Regions from separate parts of the Micromonospora sp. NPDC049275 genome, predicted to be linked through region 1. Evidence: riboswitches for the same ligand, from Rfam matches in the RefSeq annotation. Region 1 holds a riboswitch; the other holds the start of a gene.

Region 1 (5,745 bases):
CAAGTGGGAGCGCCTCGGCGACCCGGTGTTCGACGAGGATCAGTGTGGTGTCGACGTCCAGCGCGCCCGCCACCGCGCGTCGGACCAGGGCGGCCCCGTCCGGGTCGAGGTTGGCGGTCGGCTCGTCGAGCAGCAGGAGGCTGGGCCGCAGGGCCAGCGCGCCGGCCAGGGCGAGGCGTTGCTGCTCGCCGCCGGAGAGCGCGGCCGTCGGCCGGTCCCGGGGGTACGGGAAGCCGACCCGCCGCAGCGCCTCGTCGACCCGGGGCCAGATCTCGTCTGTCGGCACGCCCCGGTTCTCCAGCCCGAACGCGACGTCGTCGCCGCTGCGCGCCATCACCAGTTGGCTCTGCGGGTCCTGGAAGACGATGCCGACCCGTTCCCGCGCCTTGCGGGGGTCGAGCCCGTCGATCTCGACGGTGCCCTCCTGCTCGCCGGAATCCTCGGGCAGCAGCCCGGCCAGCGCGCTGAGCAGGGTGCTCTTGCCGGCCCCCGATGGCCCGAGCAGCAAAATCCGCTCCCCGGCCTCCACCCGCAGATCCACCCCGCGCAGAGCCCAGGCCCGCCGCCCGGCGTGCCGCCACCCGAACCCCCGCAACAGAACCCCGCCCCCCACCACACCCACCCCCTCCCGGGCCTCGGCTCCACCCTGCAGTGTCGATCATGAGGTTGACGGTGGTTATGAAGATCCATCCGCCCGTCAACCTCATGATCAGCGCGGAGTGGGGGTGGGGGGTTAGACCAGGGCCCGGTTCTGGCCTGCGGGGAAGCGGTCCAGGGCGCCGGTGTTGGCCAGGGCGCGGGTGAGCAGCCAACCCCCCGCACCGGCGATTACGGTGGAGCTGACGATGGTGAGCAGGGCGTACGGGATGCGGTAGTCGCCCAGCGCGTAGTCGACGTTCCAGACGAAGAAGTCGAACAGCGCCGCGCTGAGACCCGTCAGCGCACCGGCGAGCACGGCGGTCGGCAGCCGGTACGACCGGTACCGGAAGGCGGCGAACGCCAACTCGGCCCCGAGGCCCTGCACGATGCCCTGGGGGATCACCGTGCCGGCCCACTGGCTGCCCAGCAGCGCGGAGACGACCGCGGCCACCGTCTCGCAGTAGAGCGCGGCGCCGGGCTTGCGGATGACCAGGCCGCCGACCACGGCCGGCAGCAGCCAGACGCCGTAGATCAGCGTCTGCGCCGGCGGGAAGAAGGCGAAAGCCCCCTCGGTGGCGCTCCAGACCAGGCCCCAGGCCCAGAAGATGACGCCGAAGGCGACCGCGATCACCGAGGCGACCACGATGTCGATGGTGCGCCAACGGCTTGTGGTGTTGTCCATGCTGTGCTCCCAGTTCAGTGGAACGAACCAGGAGAAGACGCACGCCGCGCGTCCGGTGGCACCGGACCCACGGCGCGGCTGGAGGTCGACCGAACTCCCTGCGCTGGCATTACCCAGATCAGGTTCGAGGGTCTGCGGGCGTGCCCGCACTCTCAGCGCTGTGCGCTCCCCTGTCGGATGTGAAGTTGTCTCGCTGACGCTAGCACCGACCAGGGGTAACGGCCCAGCAGGGCAGCGCGTCACCTGCGCGTCCGGACCGGCGCGGCGGCGGCTGGGTAGGCTGACGATCATGCAGGTCGACGCGCGAGGTCTCACATTCGAGGTACGCACCGGCGGCCCGTCCGACGGCGTTCCCGTCCTGCTGCTGCACGGCTTCCCGCAGCACAGCGGCGAGTGGGACGAGGTCGTGCCGGCACTGCACGCGGCCGGGCTGCGCACGTACGCGCTGGACCAGCGGGGCTACTCGCCGAGCGCCCGGCCGGAAGCGGTGGCCGCGTACCGGATCCCCGAACTGGTCGCCGACGCGGTGGCCGTGCTCGACGCGCTCGGTGTGGACGCCGTCCACCTCGTCGGCCACGACTGGGGCGCGATCGTGGCCTGGGCGGTGGCCGCCGCGCACCCGGATCGGGTCCGTACGTTGACGGCGGTGTCCGTGCCGCACCCGGCGGCCATGGCGCACGCCCTCGGCAGCGACACCGAGCAGAAGGCCCGCTCCTCGTACATCGCGCTGTTCCGCAAGCCGGGCAAGGCCGAGAAGGTGCTGCTGGCGTGGCACGCGACGGCGCTGCGCAGGATGCTCGGCGGGGTGGGCGACGCCTCCCGGGTGAACCGTTACGCCGATCCGATGCGGGAGCCGGGTGCGCTCACCGCCGCCCTGAACTGGTACCGGGCCATGTCCCGCGCCGACCTGGCCGGCGTCGGTCCGGTCGCCGTGCCCACCACCTACGTGTGGAGCGACCGGGACATCGCCATCGGGCGTACCGCCGCCGAGGCGTGCGCCGCAAACGTCACTGGTGACTACCGCTTCGTACCGCTGCCCGGGGTGACCCACTGGATCCCGGACGCCGCGCCCGCCGCGCTGGCCGAGGCGGTCCTGGCCCGGGTCGCCGGGACGGCCTGAGCCGTGCCGGGCCGACGAGCGCCGGGAGGAGACGCGCCGTGACGACGCCCGCCGACGGGCTGGGCACCCGCCGCGCGCTCGCCGCGCAGCTGCGCCTACTGGGTGTACGCCCCGGCTCGACGGTGCTTGTGCACGCCGGGATGCGCTCGCTGGGCTTCGTCTGCGGTGGGCCGCAGGCGCTGGTGCTCGCCCTGCGCGACGCGCTCGGCCCGGACGGCACGATCGTGGTGCCCACCCACACCCCCGACAACAGTGACCCGGCGCAGTGGCGCAACCCGCCGGTGCCGGTGGACTGGTGGCCGCTGATCCGCGCCGAGATGCCGGGCTACGACCCGGCGGTCACGCCGAGTCGGCACATGGGTGTGTTCGCCGAGACGGTCCGCTGCTGGCCCGCGGCGCTGCGCAGCGCGCATCCCCACGTGTCGTTCGCCGCGCTCGGGCCGACGGCCGAGCAGGTGGTCACCGGGCACGGCCTGGCCGACATGCTCGGTGCGGGCTCGCCGCTGGCCCGGCTCTACGACCTGGACGCCGACGTGCTGCTGCTCGGGGTGGACCACACCGTCAACACCTCGCTGCACCTGGCCGAATATCGCCTCCCGGCGCTGGTCCGCGAGCGACTGGGCGCGGCGGTGCGTACGGCCGACGGCGGCCGCGAGTGGGTGTGGTGGCAGGATGTCCGGCTCGACGCGAGCGACTTCGGCGCGTTGGGCGAAGACCTGGAGGCCACCGGGGCGGTGCGCTCCGGCCCGGTCGGCGCCGGGACGGGGAGGTTGGTACGCCAGCGGGCGGCTGTCGACTTCGCGGTGCAGTGGATGGCCCGCAACCGGACGACGGAGGATCTATGAGTGTGAGCGCCGAGGACTACCTGGCAGTGGTGACCGAGACGATCGGCCGGGTGTCCGCCAGCCAGCGGGAGGCGGTGGGGCGGGCCGCCGATCTGATCGCGGAAGCGGTGCGCGCCGACGGGGTGGTGCACGCCTTCGGCACCGGGCACTCCGAGGCCCTGGCCATGGAGATCGCCGGGCGGGCGGGTGGCCTGGTGCCCACCAACCGGATCGCGCTGCGTGACCTGGTGCTGCTGGGCGGCGAACCGGCCGAGCGTCTCGGACCGCTGCTGGAGCGGGATCCGGAGGTGGCGCACCGGCTCTGGGAGTTGGCCCCCGTACGGCCCGCCGACGTCTTCGTGCTCGCGTCGAACTCAGGGGTCAACGGCGCGATGGTCGAGTTCGCCACGCTGGTCAAGGAGCATGGTCACCCGCTGGTGGCGATCACCTCGGCGCAGCACTCCGGGCGGATGACGTCCCGCCACCCGTCCGGGCGCAAGCTGGCCGATCTCGCCGACGTGGTGCTCGACAACGGCGCGCCGTACGGCGATGCGACGCTGCCGCTGCCCGGCGGTGGCGCGGTCGGCGCGGTCTCGTCGATCACGGCGGCGCTGCTGGCGCAGCAGATCACCGTGGAGGTGGTCGCCCGGTTGCTGGCGGTGGGGGAGCGGCCTCCGGTCTACCTGTCGGCGAACATCCCGGACGGCGACGCGCACAACAACGCGCTGGAGGCCCGGTACGCCGGCCGGATCCGCCGCGGCTCCTGACACCGGGCGGCAGGCGCGGGCGGCGTGGATGGCGCGGCCAGCGGCATGACGGCGGCGTGGCGCGGGCGGCGGCGGCGCGGCGACCGGGCGATGGCCGGCGGGTGACCGGCGGATGGCCGGGACGTGTCGTGAACCCGTTTCGCGCTCGGTCGTGGGGGGCATTGGCGTTGCTGCCGGCGGCCGGGACCGTCGGCAGTAGCGTCTGACCGGAGGTAGCGCGTGTCCAAGGAGACAGAGAAGCAGCGTTGGCAACGCAACTTCGCCGACCTGTTGCAGGAGCTGCGGGTCGCCCAGACCGGTGTGCAGATCCTCTTCGCCTTCCTGCTCACCCTTCCGTTCAGCAACGGCTTCACCCGGACCAGCGAGTTCCAGCGGGACGTCTACATCGTCGCGCTGCTCGCCGCGGCCGCCGCCACCGCGCTGATCATCTCGCCGGTGGCGTTCCACCGGGCGTTGTTCCGCCAGGGGCGCAAGCCGGAGCTGGTGCGGTTCGCGCACCGGATGGCCACCGGCGGCCTCGCCTTCATGCTGATCGCGATGGTCAGCGCGGTGCTGCTGATCACCGACTTCGTGCTGGACCGGCCGATCGCCTTCGTGCTCAGCGCGGTGGCCGGGCTCTGGTTCCTCGCGTTCTGGGTGATCCTGCCGTTCGCCCGACGCAACTGGGGCGACGACGACATCGACGACGAGGATGACGACCCGGATGCGGCCGGCGGTCGCTGAGCACGTCGATCCGCCCGCACCGCTACCCCTGGGTAACAACCGGGGGTAGCGTGACGGTAGTCACGCACGTCGACGCGGTCCGCGCCGGTCCGGCCGGGCGGCCGGGGGACGCGCAACAGCCGCAGCCGCACCGAGCTTCGAGGGGGCAGCCGTGACCACGACGCAGAACGGCCGACCGGCACCGGACGGCCCCGACTCCGAATCCGCGGCCGACACCGCCGGCGCCGCCGCCCCGCTGCCCACCGAGGCCGGGCAGGTCTCGGAGAAGGAGGCCCGGCAGGTCGCCGAGGCCGCCCGGGAGTCCGCCTGGGACCGGCCCAGCTTCGGCAAGGAGCTGTTCCTCGGGCGGTTCCGGCTCGACCTGATCGACCCCTGGCCCACCTCCGACCCGGACGACGTGGCCCGCGCCGAGGAGTTCCTCGGCCGGTTCCGCGACTTCCTCACCTCCGAGGTGGACGGCGCGGCCATCGAGCGGGAAGCCTCGATTCCGGACTCCGTGTTCCACGGGCTGGCCGACCTCGGCGCGTTCGGCATGAAGATCGATCGGAAGTACGGCGGCCTCGGGCTGAGCAACCTGCACTACTGCCGCGCGCTGATGCTGGCCGGCTCGGTCAGCCCGGCGATCGGCGCGCTGCTCTCGGCCCACCAGTCGATAGGTGTGCCGCAGCCGCTGAAGATGTTCGGCACCGCCGAGCAGAAGCAGCGCTTCCTGCCCCGACTCGCCGCCGGGGAGGTCTCCGCGTTCCTGCTCACCGAGCCCGACGTCGGCTCCGACCCGGCCCGGCTCGCCACCACCGCAGAGCCGACCGAGGACGGCACCGGCTACCGGCTCAACGGTGTGAAGCTCTGGGCCACCAACGGCATCGTCGCCACCCTGCTGGTCGTGATGGCCCGGGTGCCGGCCGCCGAGGGTCGGCGCGGCGGGATCACCGCGTTCGTGGTGGACGGCGACAGCGCGGGCATCACAGTGGAACGGCGCAACGAGTTCGT
Region 2 (5,745 bases), on a different contig from region 1:
CGCGGCGTGGCGGCCGTCTCCCGGATGAACTCCACCCGGCGGCTGCCGTTGTAGAGCAGGTCCACCTTGGCGTAGTTGTCGTCGTCGCCGTACACCAGCAGGCCCGCCTGCTGGTAGTTGGCCGTCACCGGCAGAGTGACCTTGGTGGTCATCTCCCAGGCGCCGGTCGGCGCCGCCTGGAGCACCAGGTTGGTGGCGTCGTTGCGTGCGCCGTAGAGGTCGCCCACCCCGGTGGGCAGCCGCAGCGCGCCATCCGACACCGAGTAGAGCTGGTTCTCCCGGACCACGCTGGTCCACCGGCCCTTGTCGAGGCTGGTGCCGTTGAAGTCGTCCGAACGCGCCCCGAAGCAGGACGTGTCCGGTGCGTTCACCCGCACCGGCACCGTGGCGTACGACTTGGCGCCCTTGCCGTCGGTCACCGTGAGGGTGGCCGTGAAGGCACCCACGCTCGTGTACGTGTGGCTGGCGTCCAGGGTGGACGCCGTGCCGCCGTCACCAAAGTCCCAGGCGTACGTCAGCGGGGTGTCGCCCTCGGCGTCGGTGGCCGTGCCGTCGAACTCGACGGTGACCGGCGCGGTGCCGGTGGCCGGGGTCGCGGTGGCGGTGACCACCGGCGGCCCGTTCTCGGTGACGCCGCGGCCGACGAAGTCCATCCAGTTGACGTTGAACAGCGAACCCGTTCCGCCGTTCGGATCGCGGGCCACGAAGTACAGCGATCCGCTCGCGGCACCCGTCACAGGCGCGCTCACGTCGGTGTACGTCTGCCACGCGCCGGTCGTCGGAACGGTGGCCGTGGCCACTACCGGTCCGTCGACTGCGCCCGCGTGGACCTCGATCCGACCGCCGGCGGCAGCCGAGGCGGCCCGGAACCGGATCTCGGTGATGTTCGTCAGGTCCGCCGGGACGACCGACCACCAGTCGCCGTCCTCGATGAACGCGATGCTCTGGCCGCCACCGGCGGTGTCGGCCCCGGCCTCGCGCTGCACGCCTGCGTCTCCGCCGCCGGTGCCGCCCGGCACCCGCCCGGTGGCCGTGAAGTACTCGGCCTGCTTCTGCTTGGGCTGCAGGATCTCGATGTCCCGGCCGGTGAGCGCGCCCGCGCCGCCGGCACCACCGTCGTCGGTGTAGGTGGCCTCGAAGACCGCGAAGACGTTCGCCTCGGCGCCGTGCCCGGAGGCGAGCGACGTCTGGACCGTGCCGGTGCAGCCGGTGTGCTGCTCCAGCGGGTGGGCGTGCTCGTCGTGACCGAGCAGCACCTGGAGGTTCACCCGGTCGCAGTCGATCTGCCCGTCCTCGGGGTCGGTCACCTTGACCGTGTAGCGGACCTGGTCACCCCAGTTGAAGAAACCACCGTCCGGCGGGAACTCGATGCTCACCGTCGGTGCGGTGTTGCCCACGGTGACCGGCACGTTGGCCACCGCGGTACGGCCCTTCGGGTTGGTCACGGTGAGCTGGGCGGTGTAGTTCCCCGCCGTGGCGTACGTGTGCGTCGGGTTGGCCTCGGTGGAGGTCTGCCCGTCGCCGAAGGTCCAGGAGTAGGTGAGCGCGCCGCCGTCCGGGTCCCGGGAGCCGGCGCTGGAGAAGGTGACAGTCAGCGGCGCCGGCCCCGAGGTCGGGTTGGCGGCCGCCGCGGCGATCGGTGCGAGGTCACCGGCGGTGTAGTCGATCCGGTAGATGCCGGAGTCGTCGTTGTTGCCGCCGAACCCGGTGCCCCACTCGATCAGGTAGAGCGCGCCGTCCGGACCGAACTCGAAGTCCATCGGCCGGATCATCTTCATGCCGGTGAGCAGCTGGTTGATGTCCACCAACGACTTGCCGTCGGCGGTCATCTGCATCGTGTACATCTTGTTCTGGTTCCACTCGCCGAGCAGCGCCTTGCCGTCGTAGTAGGCCGGCCACTTGCGGGGGGAGTCGAGGTCGGCGTCGTAGCGGTAGGCCGGGCCGCCCATCGGGGCGCCACCGCCACCGATCTCCGGGTACCGCGCGTCACCGGCGTAGCCGTAGTCGACGGTGGCCGGGACGACAGGCGGGAGGTTGGTCAGGCCCGTGTTGTTGGGCGAGTTGTTCACCGGCGCGGCGCAGTCGAACTTCGGGCCGCTCGGGCCGGACGGGAACGTGTAGTCGTTGTACGCCTCGTTCGTCCCGGTGCAGTACGGCCAGCCGTAGTTGCCGGGGGTGACGACGTTCCACTCGACCAGGCCACGGGGGCCCCGGTCCGGGTTGTTCGCGTTGGCGTCCGGCCCGTAGTCCCCGACGTACAGCGTGTCGGTCTTCGGGTCGGTGCCGATGCGGAACGGGTTGCGGAAGCCCATCGCGTAGATCTCGGGACGGGTCTTCGCGGTGCCCGGCGCGAAGAGGTTGCCCGTCGGAACGGAGTACGTCCCGTCGTCCTCCGGGTGGATCCGGATCACCTTGCCGCGCAGGTCGTTCGTGTTCGCGGAGGTGCGCTGCGAGTCGTAGTCCTGACGGCCCGCCCGCTCGTCCAGCGGCGCGTACGCGTTCGACTCGAACGGGTTGGTGTTGTCGCCGGTGGCCAGGTAGAGGTTGCCGGCGCTGTCGAAGGTCATGCTGCCGCCCGCGTGGCAGCAGGTGTTGCGCTGGGTGTCGACCCGCAGCACCTGCTTCTCGCTCGCCGGGTCGATGGTGTCGCCGGTCACCGTGAACCGGGACAGCAGGTTGCGCGTGACGCCGTCGTTCGGGGCGTAGTAGAGATACACCCACTTGTTGGTGGCGAAGTCCGGGTCGAGCCGGATGCCGATGAGGCCGTCCTCGTTGCCGGTGAAGACGTCCAGGTCGACGGCGGTGACGGTGCTACCGGTGTCCGGCTTGATGATCTGCACCCGGCCGTCGCGCTCGATGTAGAAGACCCGGCCGTCGGGCGCGATGTCCAGCTCCATCGGATTACTGGTGTTGCTGTCCAGGGTGATCTTCTCGAAGCTGGAGGTCTTCGAGGCGCCGCAGTCGGCGTCGACCACGCCGGCCGCCGTCTGGATGCCGCCGAGCAGGTGCTTGAGGAACTCGGGCTCGGCGTACGACTCCCGGGTGTGCCCGCCGCCCGTGTACCAGGAGCGGCCACCGTCGAAGTCCTGGCACCACGCGGTCGGGTGGTCGGCGCCCATCGCGCCGGCGCCCGGGGTGTAGCTCTTCTCGTCCAGGCTGGCCAGCACGTGCACGTCCGGCCGGGGGTTGGTCTGGAAGTTGTACCACTCGTCGAACCGGGACCAGCGGTCCGGCAGTCCGGCGGTGGACGGGTGGGCGTGGTCCTCCACCTTGACGGTGGCCTGCTGGTTCTGGGGGTGGTTGGCGAAGTACGCGCCGACCAGGTCGCCGTACCAGGCCCAGCTGTACTCGGTGTCCGAGGCGGCGTGGACGCCTGCGTAACCGCCGCCGGCCTTCACGTACCGCTCGAAGGCCGCCTGCTGGTCGGCGTCGAGGACGTCACCGGTGGTGGAGAGCCAGATCACGGCCTTGTACTTGGCGAGGTTGGCGTCGTTGAACGCGGCGCCGTCCTCGGTGGTGTCCACAGTGAATCCGTTGGCCGCGCCGAGTTGCTGGATGGCGGCGATGCCGGTGGGGATGGCGTCGTGCCGGAAGCCGGCGGTCTTCGAGAAGACCAGGACGGAGTAGGGGTCGGCCGCTGCGGCCTTCGGCGCCTTCGGCGCCACTTGGGAGAGCGGAGCCGCGACAGGCACGTCTCGCGCGGGGATCTGCGCTCCGGCCGGAGCGGCCTGCGCCGGCGACCCGAGCAGGGTCGTCGAGGCGAGTGCTAGGGAGAGCAGGGTAGCGGTGAGGGGTAAACGGGCACGACGAGAACGGGACACGCCGCCTCCAATGTCGCGGTGGACAGGAATCGCGGGGGCCGGCTCGCCGAAGACCGTCCCGGATGGAGCCGGTGGGGACGCCGTGCCAGGGCGTCCACGCCGGCATTTTGTCGAATCGCTGAACAAATTAATTCTGGTGTATCGATGTCGGGCAAGATGCCGGCGGGTAACGGTTCTGCAACGGCGGGCGACATTCCGAACAGGACCGGAGAAAGTGCCCAACTGATTCCGCCGCGTCCCCCTCCCTTGGCAGACCCACGGAACTGTCGTACGGTGACACGCAAGTAACCCACGGGAGCCCGGTGTACCGGGCTGAGAGGGGGGCTGACAGCCCCCGACCGTCGAACCTGATCCGGGTAATGCCGGCGCAGGGAGGAGCGTTGCCGTGCCGTCCCTTGGACGACTGCATCTGATCACCGACACCCGACCCGGGCGCGATCCACTCACAGTGGTCCGGGCCGCCCTCGCGACGGCCCGCGCCGACCTCGTCGTGCAGGTCCGGGTGGAGGACTCCGCGACCGACCGCGAGGCGTACGACCTGGCCGGCCGGGTGCTGGCGCTCTGCGCCCCGTACGGAGCGACCTGCCTGGTCAACGACCGGCTGCACGTGGCGCTCGCGGTGGGCGCCGCCGGCGGGCACGTCGGAGCGGACGACCTGCCGGTCGCCGCCGCCCGGCACGTGCTCGGCCCGACCGGCGTGCTCGGCGCCACCGCACGCGCACCGCAGACGGCGGTCGCGGCTGTCGCCGCCGGGGCCACCTACCTGGGCGTCGGCCCGTGCCACGCCACCACCACCAAGGACGGTCTGCCGGATCCCATCGGGCCCACCGGTGTACGCGCCGTCGCCGACGCCGTCGACGTGCCGGTCATCGCGATCGGCGGGGTGACCGCCGACCGGGTGCCGGCGCTGCGGGCCGCCGGGGCGTACGGGGTGGCGGTGGTCGGTGCGCTCTCCGCCGCCGCCGACCCGGCCGGCGCCACCGCCGAACTGCTCCGGGCCCTGGCGTGACGGGATCGGCCGCCCCCGCCGTCGACGTGGCGGTGGTGGGCGCGGGGCCGATCGGGCTCGCGATCGCCTGGCGCTGCGCCACGCGCGGACTACGGGTGGCGGTGCACGACCCGGCCCCCGGGTCGGGGGCGTCGGCAGTCGCCGCCGGAATGCTCTCCCCGGTCGCCGAGGCGTACTTCGGTGAGCGGCGGCTGACCGAGCTGCTGGTGGCGTCCGCCGCCCGCTGGCCCGGGTTCGCCGCCGAACTGACCGAGGCGAGCGGCACCGAGATCGGCTACCGGACCGAGGGCACCCTGATGGTTGGGCTGACCGGCGACGACCTGGCCGAGGCGCGCCGGCTGTGGGCGTACCAACAGGGGTTGGGTCTGCCGGTGACCCCGCTGCGCCCCAGCGAGCTGCGCGACCGCGAACCGGCGCTCGCCCCTCGGGTGCGCGGCGGCGCGTTCGCGCCCACCGACCACCAGGTCGACCCCCGGCTGCTGGTGCCGGCACTGCGCACGGCCGCACAGCGGGCCGGCGCGGCGTTCGTGCCGCGGCCGGTCCGGAGGCTGTCCGATGTGGATGCGCGACGCACCGTGGTCGCCGCCGGTTGCGGGGCCGCCGCCCTCACCGGCCTGCCCGTGCGGCCGGTGAAGGGCCAGATCCTGCGGCTGCGCGCGCCCGACGGCGTCGCGCCGGGCTTCCGGCACGTGATCCGGGGGTACGCCGACGGCGAGCACGTGTACCTGGTGCCCCGCGCCGACGGCGAGGTGGTCCTCGGCGCGACCGTCGAGGAGCGCTCCGACACCACTGTCACCGCCGGCGCCGTGCAGCGGCTGCTGCGTGCCGGCGTCGACCTGCTGCCCGAGCTGAGCGAGTACGACCTGGTCGAGGCGGTCGCCGGTCTGCGGCCCGGCACTCCGGACAACGCGCCGA

The links. Region 1 has a riboswitch for thiamine pyrophosphate ahead of ACGFIE_RS17425 (ECF transporter S component). Riboswitches for the same ligand answer to the same signal wherever they lie in the genome.
Region 2: it holds a riboswitch for thiamine pyrophosphate, as region 1 does, so the genes downstream of both, thiE (thiamine phosphate synthase) here and ACGFIE_RS17425 (ECF transporter S component) in region 1, are expected to answer to the same signal.

The regions. Positions count from the first base shown of each region.
Region 1 is NZ_JBICSN010000005.1:35,199-40,943, forward strand. It holds gene ACGFIE_RS17420 (ABC transporter ATP-binding protein) at 1-616, opposite strand, end outside; gene ACGFIE_RS17425 (ECF transporter S component) at 734-1,321, opposite strand; TPP riboswitch at 1,399-1,503, opposite strand; gene ACGFIE_RS17430 (alpha/beta fold hydrolase) at 1,611-2,441, shown strand; gene ACGFIE_RS17435 (aminoglycoside N(3)-acetyltransferase) at 2,480-3,286, shown strand; gene ACGFIE_RS17440 (sugar isomerase domain-containing protein) at 3,283-4,032, shown strand; gene ACGFIE_RS17445 (DUF6328 family protein) at 4,252-4,755, shown strand; gene ACGFIE_RS17450 (acyl-CoA dehydrogenase family protein) at 4,907-5,745, shown strand, end outside.
Region 2 is NZ_JBICSN010000015.1:37,198-42,942, forward strand. It holds gene ACGFIE_RS29215 (ThuA domain-containing protein) at 1-3,821, opposite strand, end outside; TPP riboswitch at 4,103-4,212, shown strand; gene thiE (thiamine phosphate synthase) at 4,207-4,830, shown strand; gene thiO (glycine oxidase ThiO) at 4,827-5,745, shown strand, end outside.